2 regions of the Paenibacillus azoreducens genome follow, and region 1 is predicted to be linked to the other one. Evidence: a T-box and tRNA genes for the amino acid it is inferred to sense, from the RefSeq annotation. Region 1 holds a T-box; the other holds one or more tRNA genes.
What was found. The T-box of region 1 lies ahead of L6442_RS18445 (glutamine--tRNA ligase/YqeY domain fusion protein). A T-box ahead of a tRNA ligase gene usually reads a tRNA of that ligase, here a tRNA-Gln.

Region 1 (7,084 bases):
AACAGTCCGTTTCCGGAAAGGAGTCTGATTCTCTGCATTTGTTCAGGGGTAATATTGTTAACCTTGGTCATTGCGAGTGTTCTGCTGCCGATCCTCACGCGCGAAGCCAAAGCAGATCCCGAGGAATTGGCCGAAAATGAAAGAAACGCCCGTATCAGAGTGCTTGAAGCCGGCTTAAATGCGGTTCGGGAAGAAATGAATGACAAGAACAGCCAGGAAGGGATGAGGCTGATCTCTTCATACACCCGCAGGCTGCAAATGGCGAAGCTAAAAAACAAGGCTGAGATGGGCAATGCATTGAAAGAAGCTGTGGACATCCGCTTGGAAGCTCTAAAAGCCGAACAGCAAATAGCGGAAAAATGGGTACGGGAGGAACGCATCTCCCCTAAACTGGCGGACAAGTTCCTAAGCTCGATCAGCAAAGTGGAAATGCTGCTGACAACAAAACACAAATGGACGAAGCTGTTGGTTTTCGGTTGGGAGGCACTGCAGCGGCTGCTGCGGAAATCCAAAAAGAAGGCTAAAAAAATCGATATCTCCCATCCGCAATGGGGCGTATATAGAGAGCTTAAGCTGGAAGCGATCCGTGCCGCGATCCGTCAGGTCAAAAGCTTGGAAACGACTGACAACAAAGATACGATCCAGGCGATTCTAGCGGATTACCGCGGGTTGGAACTGCAGCTGCAAAGCGGTAGCTATCGAAATCCGGCAGCGGATCAAATGAGCGCTGAACGCAGGGAGATTGAACTGAAAGCGATCCAGGCGGAACGGAATGAAATACAAATCATGTTCGAAAACGGGGAAATCAGCCGGACGCTCGCGAACAATCTTCGGCTGGATGTAAATTATCATGAAGGACATTTATTTGAAACACAAACGGTGCATGACGAGGAAGGGGAGCATTAAACAGGAGTTGCTGTCTGGATGGCAAATAGGTACCATGGAAAAATAATCTTGGTTTACAATTGGAATGGTTGATGATAATATTTACCAAACAGTAAACGCTTTGAAGAGAAGAGTAGATGAAATCATACTCCCCGCCAGAGAGCTCCGGCAGCTGAAAAGGAGCGGGAGCATGTTCATTGAACCAAGCCTCTGAGCGGCGCATCGGAACTTAAAGTGCGTGTTCAATGTCGAACACGCTTCCTGATTAAAAGCGGAATTTTTGGACTACCGCTTATAGGGATGGTGCGACAGGAGCTCCTGTTACAGAGCTAGGGTATGAGCGATCCGAGCGCGACTGCCGTACCCGAAGAGGCGGAATATAGCGATATATCCGCGAATAGGGGTGGCACCGCGAACCAAATCTCGTCCCCAAGACTTCGGTCTTGGAGGCGGGATTTTTTTGTTTTTTGGAGCACTTATTTAAATGAAGGAGGAGATCAAGCATGTATTTGGAAGAGGAGAAGGAAAAGGCTCTTGATTTTTTAACGAAAGTGGTTGAGGATGACGTCAAAAATGGCGTATATAACAGGCCTGTCGCTACGCGGTTTCCGCCGGAACCCAATGGTTATCTGCACATCGGAAGCGCTTATGCGATCTACATCAATAATTCGATAGCACGAAAGTATAACGGAACATTCAATCTGCGTTTTGATGACACGAATCCTTTAAAAGAAGACTTGAAATACGTGGAAGCGATCCGCGAGGACGTGGAATGGCTGGGATTTAAGCCGCCCGTTTATTTTGGCTCGGATTATTCGGAGCAATATTATGAAGCCGCCGTGAAGCTGATCCGCAAAGGAAAAGCGTATGTATGCGATCTGACTCCCGAACAAATGACGGAATACAGGGGGACATTAACCGAAGCGGGCAAGGAGAGCCCTTTCCGGAGCAGGACCGTACAAGAGAATCTGAACTTGTTCGCGCAAATGAGAGAAGGCATCTTCCCTTCATCCTCTAAGGTTCTGCGCGCCAAGATCGACATGTCATCACCGAACATGAATTTGCGTGACCCGGTGTTGTACCGGATTATCCATGCCGAACATTACCGCACCGGAAGCGAATGGTGTATTTATCCGATGTATGATTTTGCCCATCCGATTCAGGACTGGATCGAAGGCATTACACATTCGCTTTGCTCCGCGGAATTCATTGGCCATCGTCCGCTGTATGAATGGGTGCTGAGTGAGCTTGGGGTTTCAGAACCTCCGAAGCAAAGAGAATTCGGGCGGCTAAGCATATCCGGTTTCGTGACAAGCAAAAGATATTTGCGTGAATTGGTTGAAGGCGGGTATGTGGATGGTTGGGATGATCCCAGGCTGCCGACGATAAAAGGATTGAGACGCAGGGGCGTAACCCCTGAAAGCATACGAAGTTTTTTGGAAGAGATCGGTGTGTTCAGGCAAAACTGCATGATGGACTCTGCGATGCTGGATCATTGCATTCGGCAGGATTTGAAGGAAAAGGCCGTCAACGTTATGGCTGTACTGGACCCGCTAAAGGTGATTATTACAAATTATCCGGAGGACCAAACCGAAATGCTAAGCCTTAAAAATAACGAAAATAACGATACGCTAGGAAGCAGGGAGGTGCCTTTTTCCAGAGAGCTGTTTATTGAAAGGGAAGATTTTATGGAGAATCCGGTTCCGGGTTTTCACCGTTTGTCGCCAGGCAAGGAGGTTAGGCTGAAGGGCGCTTACTTCCTGAAATGCGAACATGTGGTGAAAGACCCGATAACGGGAAAAACGACCGAGCTGCATTGCACATACGATCCGCAAACCAAAAGCGGCACGGGATTCAATGCGAGAAAGGTGAAATCCACCATTCATTGGGTGTCGGCCAGACACGGAATTCCCGCAGAGATCCATTTGTACGACAAACTGTTAAAAGAAGATGCTTCGATTATGGAATCGGAGAATGATTGGGATGCCATCGTAAATCCGGATTCACGGATCAAGTTGGAGCGGGCCATATTGGAGCCGATTCTGCAAGATGCAATTCTTGGGACGACCTATCAATTCATCAGACACGGTTATTTTTGCCTGGATTCCAAACATTCGGACGGAGCCAAAGGGGTATTCAACCGGATCGTTTCGTTAAAGGATTCATGGAAAAAGAAATCATGACAACGGCAATATATCAACAAACTTTTCTGATATACTCATGAAGGAATGGAATCAAGAATTCATAACTAACGGATGTGATAACTTCATGGGGGGCATTAAGAAAACCATAGGGCTGCTTGCTCATGTGGATGCCGGAAAAACGACATTCGCCGAGCAGCTGCTTTATCATACGAACAGCATTCGAAGCCGGGGAAGAGTCGATCATCAGGATGCTTTCCTGGATAGCCATGAGCTGGAAAAGAAACGAGGCATCACGATTTTTGCGGATCAAGCGGTAATGTCTTACGGAGACTCCAGCTATTATTTGATCGATACCCCGGGGCATGTGGATTTCTCTGCGGAGATGGAGCGTGCCGTGCAGGCGATGGATTATGCTGTCATCATCATCAGCAGTGTTGAAGGAGTCGAAGGGCATACCGAGACGGTGTGGCAGCTGCTGGAGAAATACCAAATACCCGTTTTGTTTTTTATCAATAAAATGGACCGTGAAGGGGCCGACGCTTCAGCCGTACTCACCCAGATTCATCAGCAGCTGACTAAGGATGCTTTACTTATTACTGGATCTTTGATGGACGGGATCGGCGAGGAAACGGCCGAGTTTGCCGCTGAACGCGACGATAGTCTGCTGAATGCTTATTTGGAAGGACAGGCTGATTTGCCTTTCATTGCGAAAAACATCGTCTCTTTGGTGCAGCAGCGCCGCTTCTTTCCTGTCATGTGCGGTTCGGGCTTGCAGGATGTGGGCATTACCGAATTTTTGGCCAATCTGGAGTTTCTGACGACAACCGCATACGATGAAAGAGGGGTATTTGCCGCACGTGTATTCAAAATCCGACACGATGCCCAGGGTGTGCGGCTGACCCATTTGAAGCTTTTGCAGGGGAAACTGAATGTTAGAGACGAATTGACATATGCGAGCGGAAAGGGAGAACAACTGCAGGAGAAGATAACTTCAATCCGCGTGTATAACGGGGAGAAATATGTCACGGTTGACGAAGCAATTGCCGGACAATTGGTTGCAGTGACCGGATTATCTGCGGCTCCGGCGGGCGCCGGTCTGGGGGCGCTGCAGGAACGGATGCCTTACGAGCTGGTGCCCGCTTTGAAATCGAAGGTGCTGTTCGACCCGTCCGTACCGGTTCGTGAAGTGCTCCGCTGCTTTCAAATGCTGGACGCGGAGGACCCGTCGCTTGGCGTCCGGTGGGATGAAGCGCTGCAAGAACTCCATATTCAGGTCATGGGGGTTATACAGCTCGAAGTGCTTGGACAGGTGATGTTTGACCGTTTTCATCTGCGGATTGCTTTCGGGAAACCGGAGATTTTATACAAGGAAACGGTGGGAAGCGAAGTGGTCGGATACGGGCACTTTGAGCCGCTTGGCCATTATGCCGAGGTTCATTTGAAAATTGGGCCAGGCCCCGCCGGCAGCGGCGTGACCTTCGTAAACGAATGCCATCCCGACGAACTGAGCACCGGTTTTCAGAACTTGATCGGACAACATATCACGGAAAAGGAACATCGCGGTTTGTTGACCGGATCCACATTGACCGACATCGTGGTAACGCTTCTGACCGGCCGCTCCCATAACAAACATACAAGCGGCGGTGACTTCAGGGAAGCGTCGCTGCGCGCGCTGAGGCAAGGCCTTGAAAAGGCTGATAACATTTTGCTGGAGCCGTACTACGAATTCAAACTGAAGGTAGCGGCTGATTTGATCGGCAGAGTGATGTCGGATATTCAGCAGGCTCAGGGCAGCTTCGAACCTCCGGAAATCCATGAGGGAGCGGCCATACTTATAGGGCAAGCTCCGGTCGCGACGTTTATGGATTATGCGGCTGAGCTCGCCGCGTTTACGAAAGGCAAGGGGGCAATATCGCTGCGACTGGGCGGGTATCGGCCGTGCAGCAGCAGCCAGGATGTGATCGCTGCCAAAAATTACAACAAAGACGCAGACCCTGAATACACATCCGCCTCCATTTTTTGTTCCAAGGGCAAAGGATTCAGCGTTTCCTGGAATGAAGCAGAGAATTTTATGCATATAGAATTGCATGAGTTTGAATCGTAAACAAGCGGAGAAGGCGGATTTTACCGCCGTCTTGAGGAAGCGGATCGGAAGCGCCATATTCGTTGGCGGCTCCTCCGCTTTTTTGCATACACAACGATGAAAAGTTTCTAAGGTGCCATTGGCGGATAACTGGTCGTCAAAATGCAAGCACATGGTCGGTAAATGAGCAGACAAGTGTGCAAAGGAGGGGTAAGATCAAGTCAAACTCGGGATATGTTTCATTTTGGATGGCCGCATGTGGTGGACCTCCGTCATGCAACGCCACACCGCGCGCCGAGTTCAGCATGAATATACAACGACTGGTAGGAGGAGCTTATTTTGTTTTATGCCGGCCAATGCAACGGACGGACAAGAGAAGAGGGGAGCTTAGTGGCCGCATTGCCTTTCGCTGCATTGATCTGGGCTTGGCTCAAAAATAGGCTGCCTGTCAGATCGGCTCCGCTTAGATCAGCATCACGCATATCGGCTCCAATCAAATCAGCACCCCTTAAGTCGGCCCCCCGGAGGTCTGCCGCGATAAGATAAGCTCCGCGCAAACTTTGGTAACGGAGATCCGCCCCTTTTAGTTTGGCTCCGATCAGATCCGCCCCACGGTCAGGAATGTTTTTTCGCCCCGTTTGCCCCTTCCGCTTGCGACGTCCGTTTTCCCTCACAAGTTCGCTTGTCTTAAGAAGCAAAACATTCACATTTGCGCGATAGGTCCACATATCCACTCCGAAGATAGACTCGGGGTCCAGGCGGGTAAGACGAATGGTTTCTTCAAGCGCGGTTTGAAGTTCATCATGTATGGGATGGGCGGGCTCCAATGATCTTGCTTCGGTTAAATACCAGAGCAGTTCATGCAGCTGCCACATGATCGGAAATACATCGAACATTTGGCGCGCATTGTCCGGATCCTGCCGCCAGTCTCGTCCGCCGTAAGTCACTTGCGAAACCTTTTGCCCCGCTCCAAAGCAGTCATATACGGTACATCCGCGCATGCCCCTGCCTCTGAGGCTGTCGTGAACACCGCAGCGAAAATCCGGTTTCAAATGCTTGCAGGGTTGTCCGCCGTCCTTATCAAATGCAAAATCAGCCGAAGCCGAGTAGGGGAGGGCAACGCAGCAAAGCCCAAAGCAACGTTCACAGTCGGCCCGCAGTTCGGCGCGGTTAAATAGATTTGTATTATTTTCCGTCTTCGACATTGTTATCTCCTTAGATTTCAATCTTTGAAATTTATGACCAGGTATATCTCTTCTAGAAAAATGGTGGTAGGCTGTGAGCTGCGAATGAACCCTTTTATTTTACAATTTTTACGCGGATTCATCTACTTTCCCGGCTGCCATTCCGATAGATTGAAAGGAAGGATGGGCAAAAGAACCTGAATTCGTTATAATAACGAGAATCGTTATCAATGTTGAATACAGAAATCGGGGTGAACATGATATGACAGAAATCGATTTTCATCATAACTTTAATTTATTTTTCGATGGGCTTAAGCTGTCGCGGCAAAATGAGGACCGAACCGAACAAATGAAACTGTGCCCACAGATGGGGACGGGGCTCATCCGGCGTTTTGTCCCGCGTTTTGATATTGACGTGGTTGTGTCGGAGGTCACGTTTCATCAAGATTGCAGTTTGCCCCTGATTACGGAAACGCCAATGGTTGAGCTGAACTATTGTCTGCAGGGAAAAAGGGAGCTCACCATCGATGGGGTACAGCATCAATTCGGTCCGGGAAGCTGCACGCTGCAATTAATAAACGAAGTAGGGGCCAGATTTGAGTTTAGCGGAAATGAGCCGTATGTCATGGTGGGTGTGGGCATTCCCGTTCCGACCTTCCATCACTTCATGGAAAATGCGGGTGGCGGGAGATCCGTTGATTTTTGCGGTATATTGGGTCAGAGGCCGTTCCGTCTTTTTCAGGAAAAAACAGATCCGGCAGCGTTGATTACGCTGCAGCGGCTGCTAA
Region 2 (7,084 bases), 2.4 Mb from region 1:
TACATAAAAACGGCAAGCTGAAACATTAACATCTTGTGTTTCAAGCATAAGACCAATAAATTTATTCTGCTTTGCCCAATCAACCGCTTTTTCCATCAATGCTGATCCAATACCTTTTTGTCTCCACTCTTTGGCAACAGCAATATCCTCAATAAGAGCATATCCATTCCAATTGGAGCAAATTCTAATTTGTCCTACGCAGTGATTTTCATCGTAATATAAAAAAACAGCCTTCCCATCTTCTTCAACATAACTTATGTCGATTTCATCATTTTCATATTGCTTGAAATACGGTTCAGAAAAGATCTCCTCTGTATATGTCCAATTGTCGTCTACATACCTAGGTATAATCCGCCCTATCACGATGAAACCCTCGTTTGGTTTGTTAAAATCATTCATATTGGAATGTGTCATTTTAACTATCATACAAATCTCCCTCTATTGTATTAGCGATGGTACCATCTAACGTTCTACCATTATCCGTATCCATATATCCATAAGTCGCACAAAGAACATTTGATTCGCTCAGATGACAGCAATCATGGCTTCTACACGTCCCTTCAAGCTCGAAAAGAAGCTTTCCTCTTCCTTTTGTTTAAAAGGTCTATTCAAACACTCTACAGGCTCGTATAAGGCTTCCTGATGGGTTTGTAAGGTTATACTTACCCTGGCTACATAAACCCTTTTACAAGCCTTAAAATTGCTTAGGGTCAGGTTTAGACATTGCTCCTGAGCAGGTCCTGCAATCTTTACACCTACACGCTGCGTACTATTTGCAACTCTGTAGGCGGTGGAATAATGAATAGTTCTCCCACCCATTATTAGTCATGATGTAAACATATGTAGTCCTTACGAGGTACCTTGATTTGTACTTTGACAAAAATCAGCCAAGCCAGCAATGACATAAAACCCCTGTAATCATTAATTCTATAAATGATTACAGGGGTAAAAAAAACAAAAACCATCTATTGTAAAATAGATAGCTTGAGATGTTAAAGAATAAAGAGTGAGCCATGAAGGACTCGAACCTTCGACACCCTGATTAAAAGTCAGGTGCTCTACCAACTGAGCTAATGGCTCAAATATTCACCAGGTTCCCCGAAGAGCATTCGGATTTCCTTACGAAGCATTTGCTTCACTTTTTGAGGTGAAAAATGGCTGGGGATATAGGATTCGAACCTATGCATGACGGAGTCAAAGTCCGTTGCCTTACCGCTTGGCTAATCCCCAATATATTAGTTTTAGCTTGTCCATTGCAAGGACAAATGATTCAAAATAATGGTGGAGGCTGAGGGGATCGAACCCCCGACCCTCTGCTTGTAAGGCAGATGCTCTCCCAGCTGAGCTAAGCCTCCGTATAACTTATGTATAATAAGCAAATTAAAATGGTGACCCGTAGGGGATACTCTCACTTCGTTCGAGACTGCGATGCAGTGCTATCGAAGTCGATGCTTCGACGAACCCTTTTGGGTTCTCATCCCTATCGAAGCTAAATTAAAATGGTGACCCGTAGGGGATTCGAACCCCTGTTACCTCCGTGAAAGGGAGGTGTCTTAACCCCTTGACCAACGGGCCCTATAAAAAGAAAATGGAGCTCTCAACCGGGATCGAACCGGTGACCTCATCCTTACCATGGATGCACTCTACCTACTGAGCTATGAGAGCAAATGGCTCCCCGAACAGGACTCGAACCTGTGACAACTCGATTAACAGTCGAGTGCTCTACCAACTGAGCTATCAGGGAATAATGCTTGGCGGCGTCCTACTCTCCCAGGACCCTTCGGTCCAAGTACCATCGGCGCTGGAGGGCTTAACGGTCGTGTTCGGGATGGGTACGCGTGGAACCCCTCCGCCATCGCCACCAAACGATTCAAGTGTTTGATCACCTGAAAACTAGATACGAAACGTTTTGCGTTTTAATTCTCCGTAGCATTTCCCGGTTTTAAATCCCGGGTCCCTCAAAAAGTAATCGGAATCATCCGCGAAGCATACGCTTCACTTTTTGGGGTAATTTAGGATAAGCCCTCGACCGATTAGTATTGGTCAGCTCCATGCATTGCTGCACTTCCACCTCCAACCTATCTACCTCGTCGTCTTCAAGGGGTCTTACTAGTTGGGAAATCTCATCTTGAGGGGGGCTTCACGCTTAGATGCTTTCAGCGCTTATCCCTTCCGTACGTAGCTACCCAGCCATGCTCCTGGCGGAACAACTGGTGCACCAGCGGTACGTCCATCCCGGTCCTCTCGTACTAAGGACAGCTCCTCTCAAATTTCCTACGCCCACGACAGATAGGGACCGAACTGTCTCACGACGTTCTGAACCCAGCTCGCGTACCGCTTTAATGGGCGAACAGCCCAACCCTTGGGACCTACTTCAGCCCCAGGATGCGATGAGCCGACATCGAGGTGCCAAACCTCCCCGTCGATGTGGACTCTTGGGGGAGATAAGCCTGTTATCCCCAGGGTAGCTTTTATCCGTTGAGCGATGGCCCTTCCATGCGGTACCACCGGATCACTAAGCCCGACTTTCGTCCCTGCTCGACTTGTAGGTCTCGCAGTCAAGCTCCCTTCTGCCTTTGCACTCTTCGAATGATTTCCAACCATTCTGAGGGAACCTTGGGGCGCCTCCGTTACTCTTTAGGAGGCGACCGCCCCAGTCAAACTGCCCACCTGACACTGTCCCCGCACCGGATTACGGTACCAGGTTAGAACCTAGATACGATCAGGGTGGTATCCCAACGGCGCCTCCACCTAAGCTGGCGCTCAGGCTTCTTAGGCTCCCACCTATCCTGTACAGATCGTACCCAAATCCAATATCAAGCTGCAGTAAAGCTCCATGGGGTCTTTCCGTCTTGTCGCGGGTAACCTGCATCTTCACAGGTATTAAAATTTCACCGGATCTCTCGTTGAGACAGCGCCCAAGTCGTTACGCCATTCGTGCGGGTCAGAATTTACCTGACAAGGAATTTCGCTACCTTAGGACCGTTATAGTTACGGCCGCCGTTTACTGGGGCTTCGGTTCACAGCTTCGGATTGCTCCTAACCGCTCCCCTTAACCTTCCAGCACCGGGCAGGCGTCAGCCCGTATACTTCGCCTTACGGCTTCGCACAGACCTGTGTTTTTGCTAAACAGTCGCTTGGGCCTTTTCACTGCGGCCCCCTCGTGCTATTCACACTACCGGGGCACCCCTTCTCCCGAAGTTACGGGGTCATTTTGCCGAGTTCCTTAACGAGAGTTCTTCCGCGCGCCTTAGAATTCTCTTCTCGCCTACCTGTGTCGGTTTGCGGTACGGGCACCTTCACCTGGCTAGAGGCTTTTCTTGGCAGTGTGAGATCATGACCTTCGGTACTGTAATTTTCCCTCCCCGTCACAGCCCAGCCTTATCGATGTGCGGATTTGCCTACACATCAGCCTCACTGCTTGGACGAGCATCCATCAGCTCGCGTCACTACCCTCCTGCGTCACCCCATCGCTCGTAGCGGTTTACGGTGGTACAGGAATTTCAACCTGTTGTCCTTCGACTACGCCTTTCGGCCTCGCCTTAGGTCCCGACTTACCCTGAGCGGACGAGCCTTCCTCAGGAAACCTTGGGCTTTCGGCGGATCAGATTCTCACTGATCTTTTCGTTACTCATACCGGCATTCTCACTTGTATACGCTCCAGCGCTCCTTACGGTACACCTTCAACGCTGTATACAACGCTCCCCTACCCCTGATACTTGCGTATCAAGCCATAGCTTCGGTGGTGTGTTTAGCCCCGTTACATTTTCGGCGCAGAGTCACTCGACCAGTGAGCTATTACGCACTCTTTAAATGGTGGCTGCTTCTAAGCCAACATCCTGGTTGTCTGTGCAACTCCACATCCTTTCCCACTTAACACACACTTGGGGACCTTAGCTGATGGTCTGGGCTGTTTCCCTTTTGACAATGGATCTTAGCACTCACTGTCTGACTCCCGGAACTAAGTCTATGGCATTCGGAGTTTGACTGAGCTTGGTAACCCTTGCGGGCCCCGCACCCAATCAGTGCTCTACCTCCACGACTCTTCTTTCCGAGGCTAGCCCTAAAGCTATTTCGGGGAGAACCAGCTATCTCCGAGTTCGATTGGAATTTCTCCGCTACCCCCACCTCATCCCCGAATTTTTCAACATTCGTGGGTTCGGGCCTCCAGTGCGTGTTACCGCACCTTCACCCTGGACAGGGGTAGATCACACGGTTTCGGGTCTACGTCCACGTACTATATCGCCCTATTCAGACTCGCTTTCGCTGCGGCTACGGCTTCTCACCTTAACCTTGCACGGGAACGTAACTCGCCGGTTCATTCTACAAAAGGCACGCCATCACCCATAGATCGGGCTCTGACTTCTTGTAAGCACACGGTTTCAGGTTCTATTTCACTCCCCTTCCGGGGTGCTTTTCACCTTTCCCTCACGGTACTGTTTCACTATCGGTCGCTAGGGAGTATTTAGCCTTACCAGATGGTCCTGGCAGATTCATACGGGGTTTCACGTGCCCCGCACTACTCGGGATCCGTCTCGGAGGGAACTGACTTTCGGCTACAGGGCTTTTACCTTCTATGCCGGGCCTTTCCAGACCTCTTCGCCTAACCAATTCCTTTGTAACTCCATGTGAGACGTCCCACAACCCCGGCCAGCAAGCTGACCGGTTTAGGCTAATCCGCGTTCGCTCGCCGCTACTGACGGAATCACTATTGTTTTCTCTTCCTCAGGGTACTTAGATGTTTCAGTTCCCCTGGTATGCCTCTTCACACCCTATGTATTCAGATGTGAGTGACTGGCTATTACACCAGCCGGGTTTCCCCATTCGGACATCCCCGGATCAAAGCTTGCTTACAGCTCCCCGAGGCAGTATCGTTGTTCGCCACGTCCTTCATCGGCTCCTAGCGCCTAGGCATCCTCCGTGTGCTCTTAGTAGCTTAACCATGTTCGCTCCGGTTTTGCGCTCATCGCTCTGTTGTTCGCTTGTTTCTCGATTGAATTAAATCAAGGTGGAAACAAGCTCGCAAAGGATCGCTGATCTCAAAACCTTCGCTGCTACTTTTTTTTACTTGGTCTTACAATGAAGACACAAGCAGCTAAAAGGATATTTCTAAAACGCAAATTCGTTTCGTTATCTAGTTTTCAAGGATCAAATGTAAATCATCATTGGTGGAGCCAAGCGGGATCGAACCGCTGACCTCCTGCTTGCAAGGCAGGCGCTCTCCCAGCTGAGCTATGGCCCCATATTTTGCCCCAAAAAGTAACGACAAGCTACGAAGTTTATCCCGATTACTTTCCGGAGACCCCGTATAAAGCAAGAAGTTTAGTTATGGGATTTATATGGTGGGCCCTAGTGGACTCGAACCACCGACCTCACCCTTATCAGGGGTGCGCTCTAACCAACTGAGCTAAGGGCCCATATTATTTTCTTGTGTACGCTCTTATGGTAACCCATAAGGGCATGCGCTTGGCAACGTCCTACTCTCCCAGGACCCTTCGGTCCAAGTACCATCGGCGCTGGAGGGCTTAACGGTCGTGTTCGGGATGGGTACGCGTGGAACCCCTCCGCCATCGCCACCAAACGCATTTTGAAAGAGGTTTGCTCTCTCAAAACTGAGCAACGAGTGAGATCGTTTTGCCTTACGGCATATTTGAATGTCTTCCTCAGAAGACGATTCTCCATAGAAAGGAGGTGATCCAGCCGCACCTTCCGATACGGCTACCTTGTTACGACTTCACCCCAATCATCTACCCCACCTTCGGCGGCTGGCTCCTTGCGGTTACCTCACCGACTTCGGGTGTTGTAAACTCTCGTGGTGTGACGGGCGGTGTGTACAAGACCCGGGAACGTATTCACCGCGGCATGCTGATCCGCGATTACTAGCAATTCCGACTTCATGCAGGCGAGTTGCAGCCTGCAATCCGAACTGAGACCAGCTTTGATAGGATTGGCTCCATCTCGCGACTTCGCTTCCCGTTGTACTGGCCATTGTAGTACGTGTGTAGCCCAGGTCATAAGGGGCATGATGATTTGACGTCATCCCCGCCTTCCTCCGGTTTGTCACCGGCAGTCATTCTAGAGTGCCCACCTTAAAGTGCTGGCAACTAAAATCAAGGGTTGCGCTCGTTGCGGGACTTAACCCAACATCTCACGACACGAGCTGACGACAACCATGCACCACCTGTCTCCTCTGTCCCGAAGGAAAGGTCTATCTCTAGACCGGTCAGAGGGATGTCAAGACCTGGTAAGGTTCTTCGCGTTGCTTCGAATTAAACCACATACTCCACTGCTTGTGCGGGTCCCCGTCAATTCCTTTGAGTTTCAGTCTTGCGACCGTACTCCCCAGGCGGAATGCTTAATGTGTTAACTTCGGCACCAAGGGTATCGAAACCCCTAACACCTAGCATTCATCGTTTACGGCGTGGACTACCAGGGTATCTAATCCTGTTTGCTCCCCACGCTTTCGCGCCTCAGCGTCAGTTACAGCCCAGAGAGTCGCCTTCGCCACTGGTGTTCCTCCACATCTCTACGCATTTCACCGCTACACGTGGAATTCCACTCTCCTCTTCTGCACTCAAGTCACCCAGTTTCCAGTGCGAACCAAGGTTGAGCCTTGGCCTTAAACACCAGACTTAAGCGACCGCCTGCGCGCGCTTTACGCCCAATAATTCCGGACAACGCTTGCCCCCTACGTATTACCGCGGCTGCTGGCACGTAGTTAGCCGGGGCTTTCTTCTCAGGTACCGTCACTCCGTTAGCAGTTACTCTAACGGTCGTTCTTCCCTGGCAACAGAGCTTTACGATCCGAAAACCTTCATCACTCACGCGGCGTTGCTCCGTCAGGCTTTCGCCCATTGCGGAAGATTCCCTACTGCTGCCTCCCGTAGGAGTCTGGGCCGTGTCTCAGTCCCAGTGTGGCCGTTCACCCTCTCAGGTCGGCTACGCATCGTCGCCTTGGTGAGCCGTTACCTCACCAACTAGCTAATGCGCCGCAGGCCCATCTGCAAGTGACAGATTGCTCCGTCTTTCATTACCGCTTCATGCAAAGCGATAAATTATCCGGTATTAGCTAACGTTTCCGCTA

Region 2: it has a tRNA-Gln gene. The T-box ahead of L6442_RS18445 (glutamine--tRNA ligase/YqeY domain fusion protein) is inferred to sense a tRNA for this amino acid. The anticodon was not compared.

Annotation. Positions count from the first base shown of each region.
Region 1 covers NZ_AP025343.1:4,180,386-4,187,469, reverse strand. Annotated here, with positions in the region: gene L6442_RS18450 (Na+/H+ antiporter) at 1-906, shown strand, start outside; T-box leader at 998-1,319, shown strand; gene L6442_RS18445 (glutamine--tRNA ligase/YqeY domain fusion protein) at 1,389-3,068, shown strand; gene L6442_RS18440 (elongation factor G) at 3,154-5,133, shown strand; gene L6442_RS18435 (pentapeptide repeat-containing protein) at 5,457-6,317, opposite strand; gene L6442_RS18430 (helix-turn-helix domain-containing protein) at 6,559-7,084, shown strand, end outside.
Region 2 covers NZ_AP025343.1:6,621,098-6,628,181, forward strand. Annotated here, with positions in the region: gene L6442_RS29685 (GNAT family N-acetyltransferase) at 1-426, opposite strand, end outside; tRNA gene L6442_RS29690 (tRNA-Lys) at 1,008-1,080, opposite strand; tRNA gene L6442_RS29695 (tRNA-Gln) at 1,156-1,230, opposite strand; tRNA gene L6442_RS29700 (tRNA-Val) at 1,280-1,355, opposite strand; tRNA gene L6442_RS29705 (tRNA-Glu) at 1,501-1,575, opposite strand; tRNA gene L6442_RS29710 (tRNA-Thr) at 1,590-1,665, opposite strand; tRNA gene L6442_RS29715 (tRNA-Asn) at 1,669-1,744, opposite strand; rRNA gene rrf (5S ribosomal RNA) at 1,750-1,866, opposite strand; rRNA gene L6442_RS29725 (23S ribosomal RNA) at 2,014-4,942, opposite strand; tRNA gene L6442_RS29730 (tRNA-Ala) at 5,167-5,242, opposite strand; tRNA gene L6442_RS29735 (tRNA-Ile) at 5,341-5,417, opposite strand; rRNA gene rrf (5S ribosomal RNA) at 5,465-5,581, opposite strand; rRNA gene L6442_RS29745 (16S ribosomal RNA) at 5,685-7,084, opposite strand, start outside.